Regions from separate parts of the Candidatus Clostridium stratigraminis genome, predicted to be linked through region 1. Evidence: riboswitches for the same ligand, from Rfam matches in the RefSeq annotation. Region 1 holds a riboswitch; each other region holds the start of a gene.
The links. A riboswitch is a leader RNA that binds a small molecule or an ion and turns the genes downstream of it on or off. The one in region 1 is predicted to bind lysine.
Positions count from the first base shown of each region.

Region 1 (4,295 bases):
GTCCTACGAAAAACTTTACTAAAAACAAAAGAGCATTTAAAGTTATACCAACTATCCCACCTAAGTATCCATAGGCACTTCTTACCTTTTCATTTTTTATATTATTACTATCCTTAATGAATTTTGAAACTAGAAATTTTGAAAACATAGTATGCACTCCTGTTCAAGCATATTAAACAAACTTCACTATTTACATTGTTACTTTTAACGTTTTAATATAGTATATTATACCAAAGATGAAAACAAATTTATTAAATGGGTAGAAAAAATATATATTTATTTGTTATACTTTTAATATAATTTGCGATAAAAGCTAACATTATGTAATAACAAGTCTAGAAAATACATAGGGGGAATAAAAATGGAGCAGGAACTAAAACTTGCAGAAGAGTTAATTGATTTTATTTATGAAAGTCCATCTGCCTTTCATGCTGCCTTAAGTGTAAAGAATAACTTATTAGAAAAAGGTTTTACAGAATTGAAAGAAGAAGAGGCTTGGAAGCTTAATAAAGGCGGAAAATATTTTACAACTAAAAATGACTCCGCAATTATTGCCTTTGTTGTTGGAAAAGGAAACATTGAAGTAAATGGCTTTAAATTGATCGGAGCCCATACAGATTCACCTAGCTTTAGAATTAAGCCAAGGCCGGAAATAGTATCTGAAAATAATTATGTTAAGCTTAATACTGAAATATATGGTGGGCCCATATTAAGTACTTGGTTTGATAGGCCACTTTCAGCTGCTGGAAGAGTTATTTTAAAAGGTAAAAACATACTTAATCCTGAAACAAGGCTTATTAATATAAACAGACCTATATTAATAATACCTAATTTAGCTATACACATGAACAGAAATATAAATAAGGGTTATGAGATAAATGGCCAAAAGGATACTCTTCCACTTCTATCAATGATAAGTGAAGGCTTTGAGAAGAACAATTATCTATTAAGTGTAATAGCAAATGAGTTAAAGGTAGATATTAAGGACATATTAGACTTTGATTTATACCTTTATGAATTTGAAAAAGGTAAAGTTATAGGTTTAAACAATGAATTTATATCCTGCTCCAGATTGGATGATTTAGCTATGGTCCATGCAGGCATAAAAGCAATCACAAATGTAGAAGCTTCGGAAGCTACCAATGTTATGATAGCCTTTGACAACGAAGAAGTAGGAAGTCACACTAAACAGGGAGCTGATTCTGAGGTGCTTTCCAATATTCTAGAAAGAATAGTTCTTTCATTAGGTGGGAACAGAGAGAGTTTTTTCAGAGCTATTTCAAAAAGCTTTATGATATCTGCAGACTTAGCACATGCACTTCATCCAAACAGCGAAGAAAAGGCGGATCCTGTTAATAGACCGATAATAAACAAGGGACCAGTAATAAAACTAGCAGCAAACCAAAGCTATACTACTGACAGCAACACTGCAGCAGTTTATGAGCAAATCTGCTTGAAAGTTGGTGTTCCGGTACAGAGATTTGTTAATCGATCTGATTCACCAGGAGGCTCTACCATAGGCCCAATTACTTCCACACATCTTGCGATTCGCTCAGTAGATATGGGTACTCCAATTCTTGCAATGCACTCTGTAAGGGAGCTTGGTGGAGTAATGGACCACAGCTATGCTATAAAATCTTTTGAAGAATTCTATAGAATTTAAAAATGCAACATGTGGCACGAGGAAGTTTCTCGTGCCACATTTGCTAAAATAATGCTAATCATTAAGTATTTTCTATTTGCATTTTACAAGTTAATATGTTAAAGTACAATTTAAGATTATTAATTTAAATTACAATTAAATATCTACCTAGGGTAGAGGTGCCGTAACTATTAGTAACCATTCGGAGCGGGTACGCCAAAATGCATGGTAAAAGGAGTTATGGCCGAAGGAAGTATATTGACAGGTATGTTTCCTGGCAATGCATAAAATATATGTATTGCTGTCACTATGAAAATAGTGGAGAGCTACAAGGTACACAGAGTTGTAAAATACTATTGTATTTAATGCAGCAAGGGTGTTCCTTTGCTGCATTTATTTTTTTATCCAGCAAAAAACTATTGCATAAAGATTCAAAGGAGGACAAAATATGAGGGTTGTGGTTCAAAAATATGGCGGAAGTTCAGTAGGAACAATTGAAAAAATAAAGCAGGTTGCAAGCAGCATTATAAAGCGCAAGGAAAAAGGAGACAGCCTTGTTGTTGTAGTATCTGCAATGGGAGATACTACTGATGAGCTTATAGCATTAGCAAAGAAAATAACAGATAATCCTGACAAAAGGGAGTTAGATGCACTGCTATCAACTGGAGAGATGATTTCTTCATCCCTTCTTGCAATGACACTTAAGGATTTAGGTTATGATGCTGTAAGTTACACTGCCTATCAAATTGGCTTAAAAACGATTGGAAATTATGGTAAGTCCTTAATAGATGATATTGATGGAAGTAAAATTCGAAACAGTTTAAAGGAAGATAAAATAATAATTGTAGCTGGTTTTCAGGGTGTAAATGAAGAAGGAGATATTACTACCTTAGGAAGAGGGGGCTCTGATACCACAGCTGTTGCTATAGCAGTTAAGTTAAATGGAATCTGCGAAATATATACTGATGTTGATGGAATATACAGCGTTGATCCTAGAAAATATAGCAAAGCAAATAAAATAAAAGAAATCGATTATGAGGAAATGCTTGAACTTGCGAGCCTTGGTGCTCAGGTAATGCATTCAAGATCAGTGGAACTTGGCCAAAAATATGGTGTGCCAATTTATGTAGGGCTAAGTAACAGTGATATTAAAGGAACAGTAATTAAGGAGGTATATAATAAAATGAATATGGAAGGAAAAGCAGTAACTGGCCTAGCTACGAGTGATGATGATGTAGCAATAACTATTGAAAATATTAGCTATGATATAAATGTATTATCAAACCTCTTTGAAGGATTAGCAAGCAGAAAAATAAACATCGACATGATAAGTCAGACTTCCCCAATAAATGAAAGAGTGAATATTTCCTTTACAGTTCCAAAAGAGGATTTGAAGGAAAGCATGGAAGTGGTGGGGATTTATGCCAAAAAAGATTGTATTAGTATAGATGAAGATATTACAAAGTTTTCTATGGTGGGAATTGGTATGAAAACTACTTCAGGAGTTGCTGCGAAGATGTTCAAGCTTTTTAGCAAGAATAACATTAAGGTAAAGATGATAACTACCTCAGAAATTAGAATTACCTGTGCTATTAAACAAGAAGACAAGCTTAAAGCAATAAATATTGTTGCAGAAGAATTCAATTTATAAATATTTTAAGGAGGTACCCAATGCAGTTTTTTGGAAATGTTAAAATAGAAAATAATGAGTTAGTTATAGGAGGGGTAAGTACAGTAAAACTAGCTAAAGAATATGGTACCCCACTTTATGTTATTGATGAAGCCTTCGTTAGAACTAAATGTAAAAGATACCTCAGTGCTTTTAAGGCATTAGAAGCTGGAAATAGAGTTGCCTATGCTGGAAAAGCTTTTTTAACCTTAGCTATGTGCAAGTTAATAAAGGAAGAAGGTCTTTGTCTTGACGTGGTTTCAGGCGGTGAACTATATACAGCAATTAAAAGTGGTTTTCCCATTGAAAAAGTATATTTCCATGGAAATAATAAAACCCTAGAAGAAATAGAATTTGGCATAAAAAATGGAGTTGGAAAGTTTGTAGTAGATAACTATTTTGAAATTGAAAAGATAAATGAAATTGCTAAGTCAGATAATAAAATACAAAAGATATTATTGAGGATAACTCCAGGTATAGAAGCCCACACCCATGACTATATAAAAACAGGGCAGATAGACTCAAAATTTGGATTCTCCATTTTAAATAATGATACTTTAGATGCTGTAAAAAGGGCCATTGAGCTGCCTAATATAGAACTTATTGGACTTCACTCGCATATTGGGTCGCAGATTTTTGATATTGAGCCCTATGAGGACGAAGTAGTGATTATGTTAAAGCTTATTTCTGATATAAAAGAAAAGCTTCATTATGAGATACAAGAATTAGATTTGGGGGGCGGCTTTGGTATTCATTATAGAGAAGGGGATAAACCTAAGAGTATAGAAGATTTTTGCTCCTCCATTATCAATAAAGCAGAGATAACTGCAAAAACTTTAAATATTAACCTGCCCAGTCTCACTATTGAGCCTGGTAGATCAATAATTGGAAAAGCTGGAACTACCCTTTACACCATAGGTTCCATAAAAGAAATAGAAGACATAAGAAAATATGTTGCAGTAGATGGTGGAATGACAGATAACA
Region 1 covers NZ_JBJHZZ010000002.1:243,731-248,025, forward strand. Annotated here, with positions in the region: gene ACJDUG_RS05425 (cation diffusion facilitator family transporter) at 1-148, opposite strand, end outside; gene ACJDUG_RS05430 (M18 family aminopeptidase) at 362-1,663, shown strand; lysine riboswitch at 1,809-1,979, shown strand; gene ACJDUG_RS05435 (aspartate kinase) at 2,091-3,293, shown strand; gene lysA (diaminopimelate decarboxylase) at 3,314-4,295, shown strand, end outside.

Region 2 (4,295 bases), on a different contig from region 1:
GATTCTATGCAAATCTTAAGGGGCGATTCCCTGTGAAATCATAAGGAACCGTCCCTAGTGATTCCTTCAAGGGTAAATTTAAACCTAGTTATTTAAATATGTAAATATTCAAATATATAAATAGATAAAAATATAAATATTTAAATATTTACTGCATTTATGCGGGTTCATGGTAAATTCTAAAACTAAATTCCTTCTATAATGTAGTCTATAAGCACCCCTGGAGTTATAACATAATCGGGATTAAGTTCCCCCACCTTTACTAACTTTTCTGTTTCAACTACTACCTTGTCTGCTGCCATGGCTATTAATGGATTGAAGTTTCTAGTTGTTCCCTTGTAGAAGGTATTACCAAATTCATCAACTATAGTTCCTCTGATAATTGAAAGATCAGCTCTTAATGGAAGCTCGATTAAATATTCTTTTCCTTCAATAGTTACCTTTTGCTTGCCTTCCTCAACAATTGTTCCAATACCTGTAGGCGTTAATACTCCACCTAAGCCTGATCCGCCTGCCCTGATTCTTTCAATTAAGGTTCCTTGTGGTACAAGCTCCACTTCCATAAGACCTTCATTCATAAGTCTTCCTGTTTCAGAATTTGTACCAATATGGGAAGCAATTACTTTTTTAACCTGTCTATTTACAACAAGCCTTCCAATACCCTTATCTACAAAGCTAGTGTCATTTGCAATTATAATAAGGTCTTTAATATTTGCTTCAATAAGCTTATCAATTATTTTATGGGGAGTACCACAGCCTAAAAAGCCTCCTATCATAACTGTCATTCCATCTTTAAAAAGAGGTATTAAATCTTCTGGTTTTACTAACTTATTCATTACTTCATCCCCAATCCCAAAATCTCTCTTGCCTCTTTTGGAGTGGCTACTTCTCTTCCAAGTTCCTTTGCTAGTCTTACTACCTTTTCAACTAATTCCCCATTAGATTTAGCAGGCATTCCTTTGGAAATGTAAACGTTGTCCTCAAATCCAACTCTAACATGGCCCCCAGAAATTATTGAAAGTGCAGCCATGGGAAACTCATTTCTTCCTATTCCTGATACAGTAAAGGTGCTTCCTTCTGGGATACTTCCCATCATAAAAGTAAAATCTCTTGGAGATGCACTTATGCCCCCATTGACTCCTAAAACAAAATTGAAATGCATTGGAGCTTTAATAAATCCTTTTTTATTAAGCCTTATGGCCATATCAATCATGCCTTTATCAAATACCTCAACTTCCGGCTTAATGCCAAGTGATATCATCCTTTCCCCAAAGGCTTTAATCATGTTTTCAGTATTTACAAATATGTCATCTCCCCCAAAATTACAGGTACCGCAATCTAAGGTAGCCATCTCTGGCAGTAAGTCCACTGGCTGAAGTCTTTCTTCAATACTCATTCCAACTGCACCGCCGGTTGAAGGCTGTATAATAACATCTGGACATCTTCTCTTTATTTCTTCGATACAAAGTCTAAATCTTTCCCTATCTTGAGTTGGTGTGCCGTCATCATTCCTTACATGAAGGTGGATAATGCTAGCTCCTGCCTTATAGGCTGCCTCTGCTTCTCTTCCTATTTCCTCTACTGTATAAGGTACACTTGGATTGTGTTCCTTAGTAACCTCAGCCCCGCATATAGCTGCCGTAATAATCAACTTTTCCATAAAACTCCCCCATTTAAATGTTAATACTTTTAATCTCTAACTAATTTTCTCTGTTTGTTTTTCGGAACAACACAGGTTCCGCTTGCTCTGCAGACTATAATAGGCTCCTCCAATATTTCAGCAGCAGAGTCGTTAATATGCGGCAATGGTACTATAACTTTTCTAGCTTCAAATATCATCTTTCTGGAAGTATTTCCGCACTCAACAATTTCTCCTACTGCTTCAATATAGTCTCCTGCATAAACTGGTGCCAAAAACTCTACGCTGTCATAAGCTCTAAATAAGCCTTCATCCCCGTCATTCCTTATTAATAGCTCTGTGGCAACATCTCCAAATAGATTAAGCATTCTTGCTCCATCAACAAGATTGCCGCCATAATGAGCATCATGGGTGCTCATTCTCATTCTAATTAAAGCCTTCATAACTAACCCTCCAACCTGTTTGTAAAATATTGTTAATTTTTAAACATAAAAAAGCACTGAAGATTTTCAGTGCTTGCTTTTAAAACCTAAGGCCTTTAAATAGTGCCATCTATGCAATGAAAATCAATCTTCCATCACGTAAATAGCGCTCCATGAAATTATTCACGGCAAGGATAAAAGCGTACCTATTATCCCCAAGGGTAAGCTAAAGAACTAAAATACCCTTTCGGCAGGTAAATCCTTCATCTTTAGTTTTGAAGGTTCTTCTTCTTAACACCTAAAGATTAAACGTTTACTTGCTCCTCTATTTATGTACCTAATTATTCAATTGTTAATTTTATTATATTCCTGCGAAATTTTACTGTCAATATTATTTATTGAAAATTTTAATATTTCACTAAAAAGGGAATATTCTATTTAATGAATAATTTTATTTATATAATCTAGTAAGATGAATAATTATTATTTGTGAAAATATTCTCTTGGTCTTAATGTGTAGTATAGTGACGTCTCTTCTACCATAATATTACATAAAGAACCTCCTCATACTACATTAAATTTTTTAAAAAAAGTACTTCCCTTGGTAAAAATAATTTTATATAATATATTTATATATTTCTGAAAATTCATTTAATTGACAACAAGTTTTTAAAATCCTTTATTGCTTTACTACAAGAAATATTCTATTTACTCTATATATCTATATCTTTTGAGCTTTTATAACATTGTTTTATTCATAGTTTTCTTTAATTATTAATATAATTAAATATAATATAATAATTAAAATCTACTAAAGATAGTATCCTTTAGCCAGCATATAGACTATTTTTATTTTCATTGTATAATAAGCACATAATTATTATGGGGAATTATGTTATGTGTTGTTATAAAACAAAATATTAAGGAGGACAAGCTATGGATCTTTTTAGAAAGAAAACCGCGGACATGATGGAGGATGAGGGGGAACATTCGGGACTTAAGAAAAAATTAAGGGCTATTGACCTAGCTGCTTTAGGTATTGGTTCAGTTGTTGGTACAGGAATCTTTGTTGCTACAGGTTCCGCTGCTCAAGCTGCAGGTCCAGCTGTAATTATTTCATTTATTCTTGCTGCACTTGTAAGTGGTTTTTGTGCACTAACCTACTCAGAGCTTGCTACTATGTTTCCTGTTGCAGGTAGTACTTATTCTTATTCTTATGTTGCTTTTGGGGAATTTATTGCATGGGTTATCGGTTGGGATTTAATGCTTGAATATGTTGTTTCGGCTAGTACTGTTGCTTCAGGTTGGTCAAGCACCCTTGTTGCACTACTAGCAAATTATGGAGTTACATTACCTACTTCAATAACAACTTCTACATTAAATGGTGGTATTGCAGACATTCCTGCAATTCTTATTACTTTATTGGTAACTTGGATACTTTATATTGGTATTAAAGAAAGTGCCAATGTTAACAATATTATAGTAGGGGTTAAAATAATAGTAATTTTACTATTTATATTCCTTGGTTCAACACATATTAACCTTACAAACTTCCACCCATTTGCACCATTTGGCTGGAGAGGTATTATGCAAGGTGCTGCACTTATATTCTTCTCTTATATCGGCTTTGATGCAGTTTCAACAGCTGCAGAGGAAACCGTAAATCCAAAGAGGGACGTTCCATTAGGACTTGTTATATGCTTAGGTGTTGTTATAGTCCTTTATGTAGCTATAGCATTTGTTCTTTGTGGTATAGTTCCTTTCAAGAGTATAGATATTACAGATGCTCTTCCAGCTGCCCTTAGAAGCATAGGTATTAATTGGGGCGGTGCCTTAGTTGCTACAGGTGCTATTATAGGTATGATTTCTACATTACTAGTTACACTTTACGGACAAATTAGAATATTTATGGTTATGTCAAGAGATGGACTTCTTCCGCCAGTTTTTGCTAAACTGCATACTAACCATAAAACTCCACATATTTGTACTTGGATTACCGGTATAATATGTGCAGTATTAGCTGGATTATTCCCATTAAACGTATTAATAGAATTATGTAATATTGGTACACTTTTCGCATTCATACTAGTTTCAGTTGGCGTTATAATATTAAGAAAGACTATGCCAAATATTGAAAGAAAGTTCAGATGTCCTTGGGTACCTGTTACACCTATTATTACTGTGCTTCTTTGTCTATACTTTATAGTAAGCTTACCTCCAGTTACCTGGTTAAG
Region 2 covers NZ_JBJHZZ010000015.1:36,357-40,651, forward strand. Annotated here, with positions in the region: gene atoD (acetate CoA-transferase subunit alpha) at 186-836, opposite strand; gene kce (3-keto-5-aminohexanoate cleavage enzyme) at 836-1,660, opposite strand; gene kal (3-aminobutyryl-CoA ammonia lyase) at 1,690-2,082, opposite strand; lysine riboswitch at 2,218-2,397, opposite strand; gene ACJDUG_RS15260 (amino acid permease) at 2,998-4,295, shown strand, end outside.
Region 2: it holds a riboswitch for lysine, as region 1 does, so the genes downstream of both, kal (3-aminobutyryl-CoA ammonia lyase) here and ACJDUG_RS05435 (aspartate kinase) in region 1, are expected to answer to the same signal.

Region 3 (4,295 bases), 190 kb from region 1:
AAAGGTGAAATAGTTTCCCTTGGTGCAGGTATTTTATCCAAAGGAATGAAGACCATAGACCAGGAGAGATTCCCTGCAGATGGCAATTGGAAGAACTTAATGATAAATAATGTATATTATTTAGGGACTGATATAAAGCTCACAACTGATCAGCTCCACAAATATATTTATGAGGATATTAAGCCAAATTCAGGCGCAGTTACAAAATAACCAGTACTTTTGCAGCAATCAGCTCATGTAACATATTTATATTACAGCTTATTCTTATATAAAAATGAATGATAATTAACAAATAATTATTAAAAAGGAAAGCTTATGCTTTCTTTTTTTGTCACCTAAATAATACCTCCTGATTATAATGTATCAAGTAAATATAAAGGGGGGATGTAAGATGATGAACGTAAGTATAATTACTTTAAGAGAGTGCATTGAAATGCTCATAGTTTTAACAGCACTAACTACCTATATTGTTAAGCTAGACAAAAGAGAACTTACCAAGTATATATATTCTGGTGTTCTTGGTGGCCTTGCTGTAAGCTTTCTTGCAAGTTTTTTCCTATATAGTCAAACTGCATACTTAAGCGGATATACAAAAGAGCTCTTTAATGGTTCGTTAATGCTTTTTCTCTCTGCCATTGTTGTGTATTTTATTATATGGATGAGAAGGCAGAAGAAAAATTATAATTTACCAATTGAAGAAAGATATAATATTAAACTTACAGGACTAGGTTTATTCATATTTTCCTTTTTAACAGTATTTAGAGAAACTCTTGAGATAATAATTTTTATTATTCCTCTTATGACAGAGGGCACTTTAGCTATAATTATAGGTGCCTTAATAGGTTTTGCAATGTCCTTACTAGTCATGCTCCTGTTCTATAAGACAAGCATAAAGTTAAGTATGGGCCTCCTATTTGATCTTATTTCAATACTCATGATATATGTAGGTGCAAGCATGTTTGGAGAAGGCATAAGCCTTATATTTCCTAGTGGAGGGGCACAGTTACAACAAGTAGGAATGCTTGCTTATGGAGTTCCAGCCATGTTTATATTTATTAAAATCATAATTAAGGATTATATTAAAAAGTAGTATATTTTATCTAATAATTGGTAAAAATAAAAGAATGCATAATAGTGCAACTGATTCATTTTATTACTTGGCAGCTTAAGCTGCTATTTTTTTTTGCTAATCCAGAAGATTTAATTTTCTTTAAAAAATATTCAACAAGCAATTATAATGGAATAAAATTTTCATTATTGTGTAAAATATGGTTAACAATATTGAGAAAGGTGGTTTTTTTATGAATGGTGACTTGAGCTGCAGTGCTCTTAGCTGTGTGCATAATATGAGTGGACTTTGCTCAGCAAACCAAATTCATGTTGTAGGAAGCAGCGCTCACAGCAGTGCTCAAACAATGTGCAATACCTTTGCTGAAAAGGGTATTAAGAATGCTTTTACTCATCTTACTAATATGAATTTTGGCGGTGAAGTTAAGCAGTTGTTTACCAATACCTCAATTGAAATGAGTCCTATAATTAAATGTGATGCTCTTAACTGCAACTATAATGATAATAGAGCTTGTTCAGCTCCACACGTACAGGTTCATGGGCCAGATGCTAGTTCCATTGAAGGAACCCAATGTGAGACATTTGTAAAATATTAAAAAAATTTTATAAAAAATTTAGTTGTAAACAGTTACATTTACAATATTATACAACTAGATGTTGACATATTTAATTAATTGTTATAAAGTAAATATAACAATTAAATAAGACCTCACTTTTACGGTGGGGTAGAGGCGCGGTGCTTATTAGTCCTTAGCGGAGCTTGAGAAACATTGAAACTAGGGAGAAGGATTCATCGCCGAAGCTTATAATATTCTCTATATTATTTGCTGGGTCTGCAGTTAAGAGCTGCAGGACTGTCTCAATAGACTACCCGGTTTATTGAGTTGTGCTATCTCATTTGGGAAATGTAGGGGTTTAGGAGCAAGTGTGCACATTGCGGCCTGAGGTTACCTCAGGTCTTTTTTTGTTCAAAAAAAGACTGAAATGAGAAATTAAAAAATCCAAATGAAAGATTAGCCTTTTTTAACTGCAAAAGCAGAAAATATAATAAAAAGGAGATATGTAAAATGAAAAGAAAATTTTGGTCATTAATGGCAATGTCACTATCAGCAGTATTAGTTTTAGGAGGTTGCGGGACAAGCAATGCCTCAAAGGATACAAAGGCACAGGCAGCAAATGATGCTGGAACCTTTAGAATTGGACTCGAATGTGGATACGCACCCTTTAACTGGACGCAATCAGACAGTTCAAATGGTGCAGTTAAAATAGATGGCAGCGCAGAATATGCGGGGGGCTATGATATTGAGATAGCTAAGAAAATAGCAGATGGACTTGGGAAAAAATTAGTGGTAGTTAAAACTGAATGGGATGGTCTTGTACCAGCCTTGACTTCAGGTAAAATAGATGCAATTATTGCAGGTATGTCACCAACAGAAAAACGTAAAGAGACAATAGATTTCACAAATAACTACTATAAATCAGATTTAGTTATGGTAGTTAAAAAAGGCGGAAAGTATGACAACGCTGCATCAATTCAGGATTTCAGCGGAGCAAAGGTAACTGCTCAATTAAATACCTTCCATTATTCAGTAATAGATCAAATAAAGGGTGTTCAAAAGCAGCCTGCCATGGATAACTTCCCGGCAATGAGAGTTGCACTACAAGCAGGTATGATTGACGGCTATGTTTCAGAACGTCCAGAAGGGGTTAGTGCTTCTGCAGTAAACTCAGCTTTTAAAATGGTAGAGTTCAAAGACGGCTTTGTTACTTCACCAGACGATACAGCAATTGCTGTAGGTGTTGCTAAGGGCAGTGATTTAACTGAAAAGATTAATAAAATTTTAGCCACTATACCTGTTGATCAGCAAAAATCCATTATGGATAGTGCTATTAAGAATCAGCCAGCAGCAAAATAAATAATATAAAAATTATTAAGACATTATAGAGGGGGCTTGGCTTAAATTAGATTTTAGATTGGACAAGCTACCCGGCACAGATAAAGCAGGAGTGATTAAAAATGAGTTTTCAATGGGTATTAAAAATTATTACAGATAACTGGCCAATGTTCCTTCGAGGAGCGGGCATGACACTTTTTATTTCAATGATTGGTACTATTTTAGGTTTTTTTATTGGTCTTATAATAGGTGTTGTACGGACTATACCAATGCCTGAAAGAGGTATAAAGAAGATATTTCTTAAAATTATAAATTCTGTTCTTTTTATATATATAGAATTATTCCGTGGAACCCCAATGATTGTACAAGCTATGGTAATCTACTATGGTTCTGCTCTAGCTTTCGGAGTAGATATGAACAGGTTAACAGCAGCAATTTTTATTGTTTCAATTAATACAGGTGCCTACATGTCTGAAATTATACGCGGAGGTATTGTTTCAATCGATAAAGGACAAACTGAGGCAGCACAGGCTATTGGTATGACCCATCTTCAAACTATGGTTAATATTGTACTGCCTCAGGCAATCCGCAATATCCTACCGGCAATGGGTAATGAATTTGTAATTAATATAAAAGATACATCAGTACTTAACGTAATTTCTGTAACAGAGCTCTATTTCCAAACTAAATCAATTTCAGGAAATAATTTTAGATACTTTGAATCCTTTTTCGTTGCATGTATTCTTTATTTTATAATGACCTTTACAGTAACAAGAATTTTACGTTTTATAGAGAAGAAAATAGATGGACCAGAAAATTACACTATGTATGCTAATCAGATGCAGGTATAGGAAATGTATTTATAAAAATAAAAATTGCAAGGAGATTAGGAAAATGGAAAATGTAATTGAGGTTCAGCATTTAAATAAATCCTTTGGAACTCATGAAGTACTAAAGGACATAGATTTCTCAGTAAAAAAAGGAGAAGTAGTATGCATTATAGGTTCTTCTGGCTCAGGAAAATCAACACTTCTTCGCTGCATTAATCTTTTAGAGAAACCAACCGGCGGAGAAATTATCTACAGCGGAGAAGATATTTTAGATGATAAGCATAATATATATAAGTATCGTACAAAGCTAGGTATGGTATTTCAGCAGTTTAATTTATTTGACAATCATAATGTTCTGCATAATTGTATTGTTGGACAAATAAAGGTACTGAAGCGCTCAAAGGAAGAAGCTAAAAAGGTAGCCTTAAAGTATTTAAGGGTTGTAGGCATGGAGCAGTATGTTAATGCCAAGCCAAAGCAGCTATCTGGGGGGCAGAAGCAG
Region 3 covers NZ_JBJHZZ010000002.1:54,878-59,172, forward strand. Annotated here, with positions in the region: gene ACJDUG_RS04605 (LCP family protein) at 1-210, shown strand, start outside; gene ACJDUG_RS04610 (FTR1 family iron permease) at 392-1,090, shown strand; gene ACJDUG_RS04615 (DUF1540 domain-containing protein) at 1,302-1,664, shown strand; lysine riboswitch at 1,787-1,968, shown strand; gene ACJDUG_RS04620 (transporter substrate-binding domain-containing protein) at 2,136-2,984, shown strand; gene ACJDUG_RS04625 (amino acid ABC transporter permease) at 3,086-3,814, shown strand; gene ACJDUG_RS04630 (amino acid ABC transporter ATP-binding protein) at 3,858-4,295, shown strand, end outside.
Region 3: it holds a riboswitch for lysine, as region 1 does, so the genes downstream of both, ACJDUG_RS04620 (transporter substrate-binding domain-containing protein) here and ACJDUG_RS05435 (aspartate kinase) in region 1, are expected to answer to the same signal.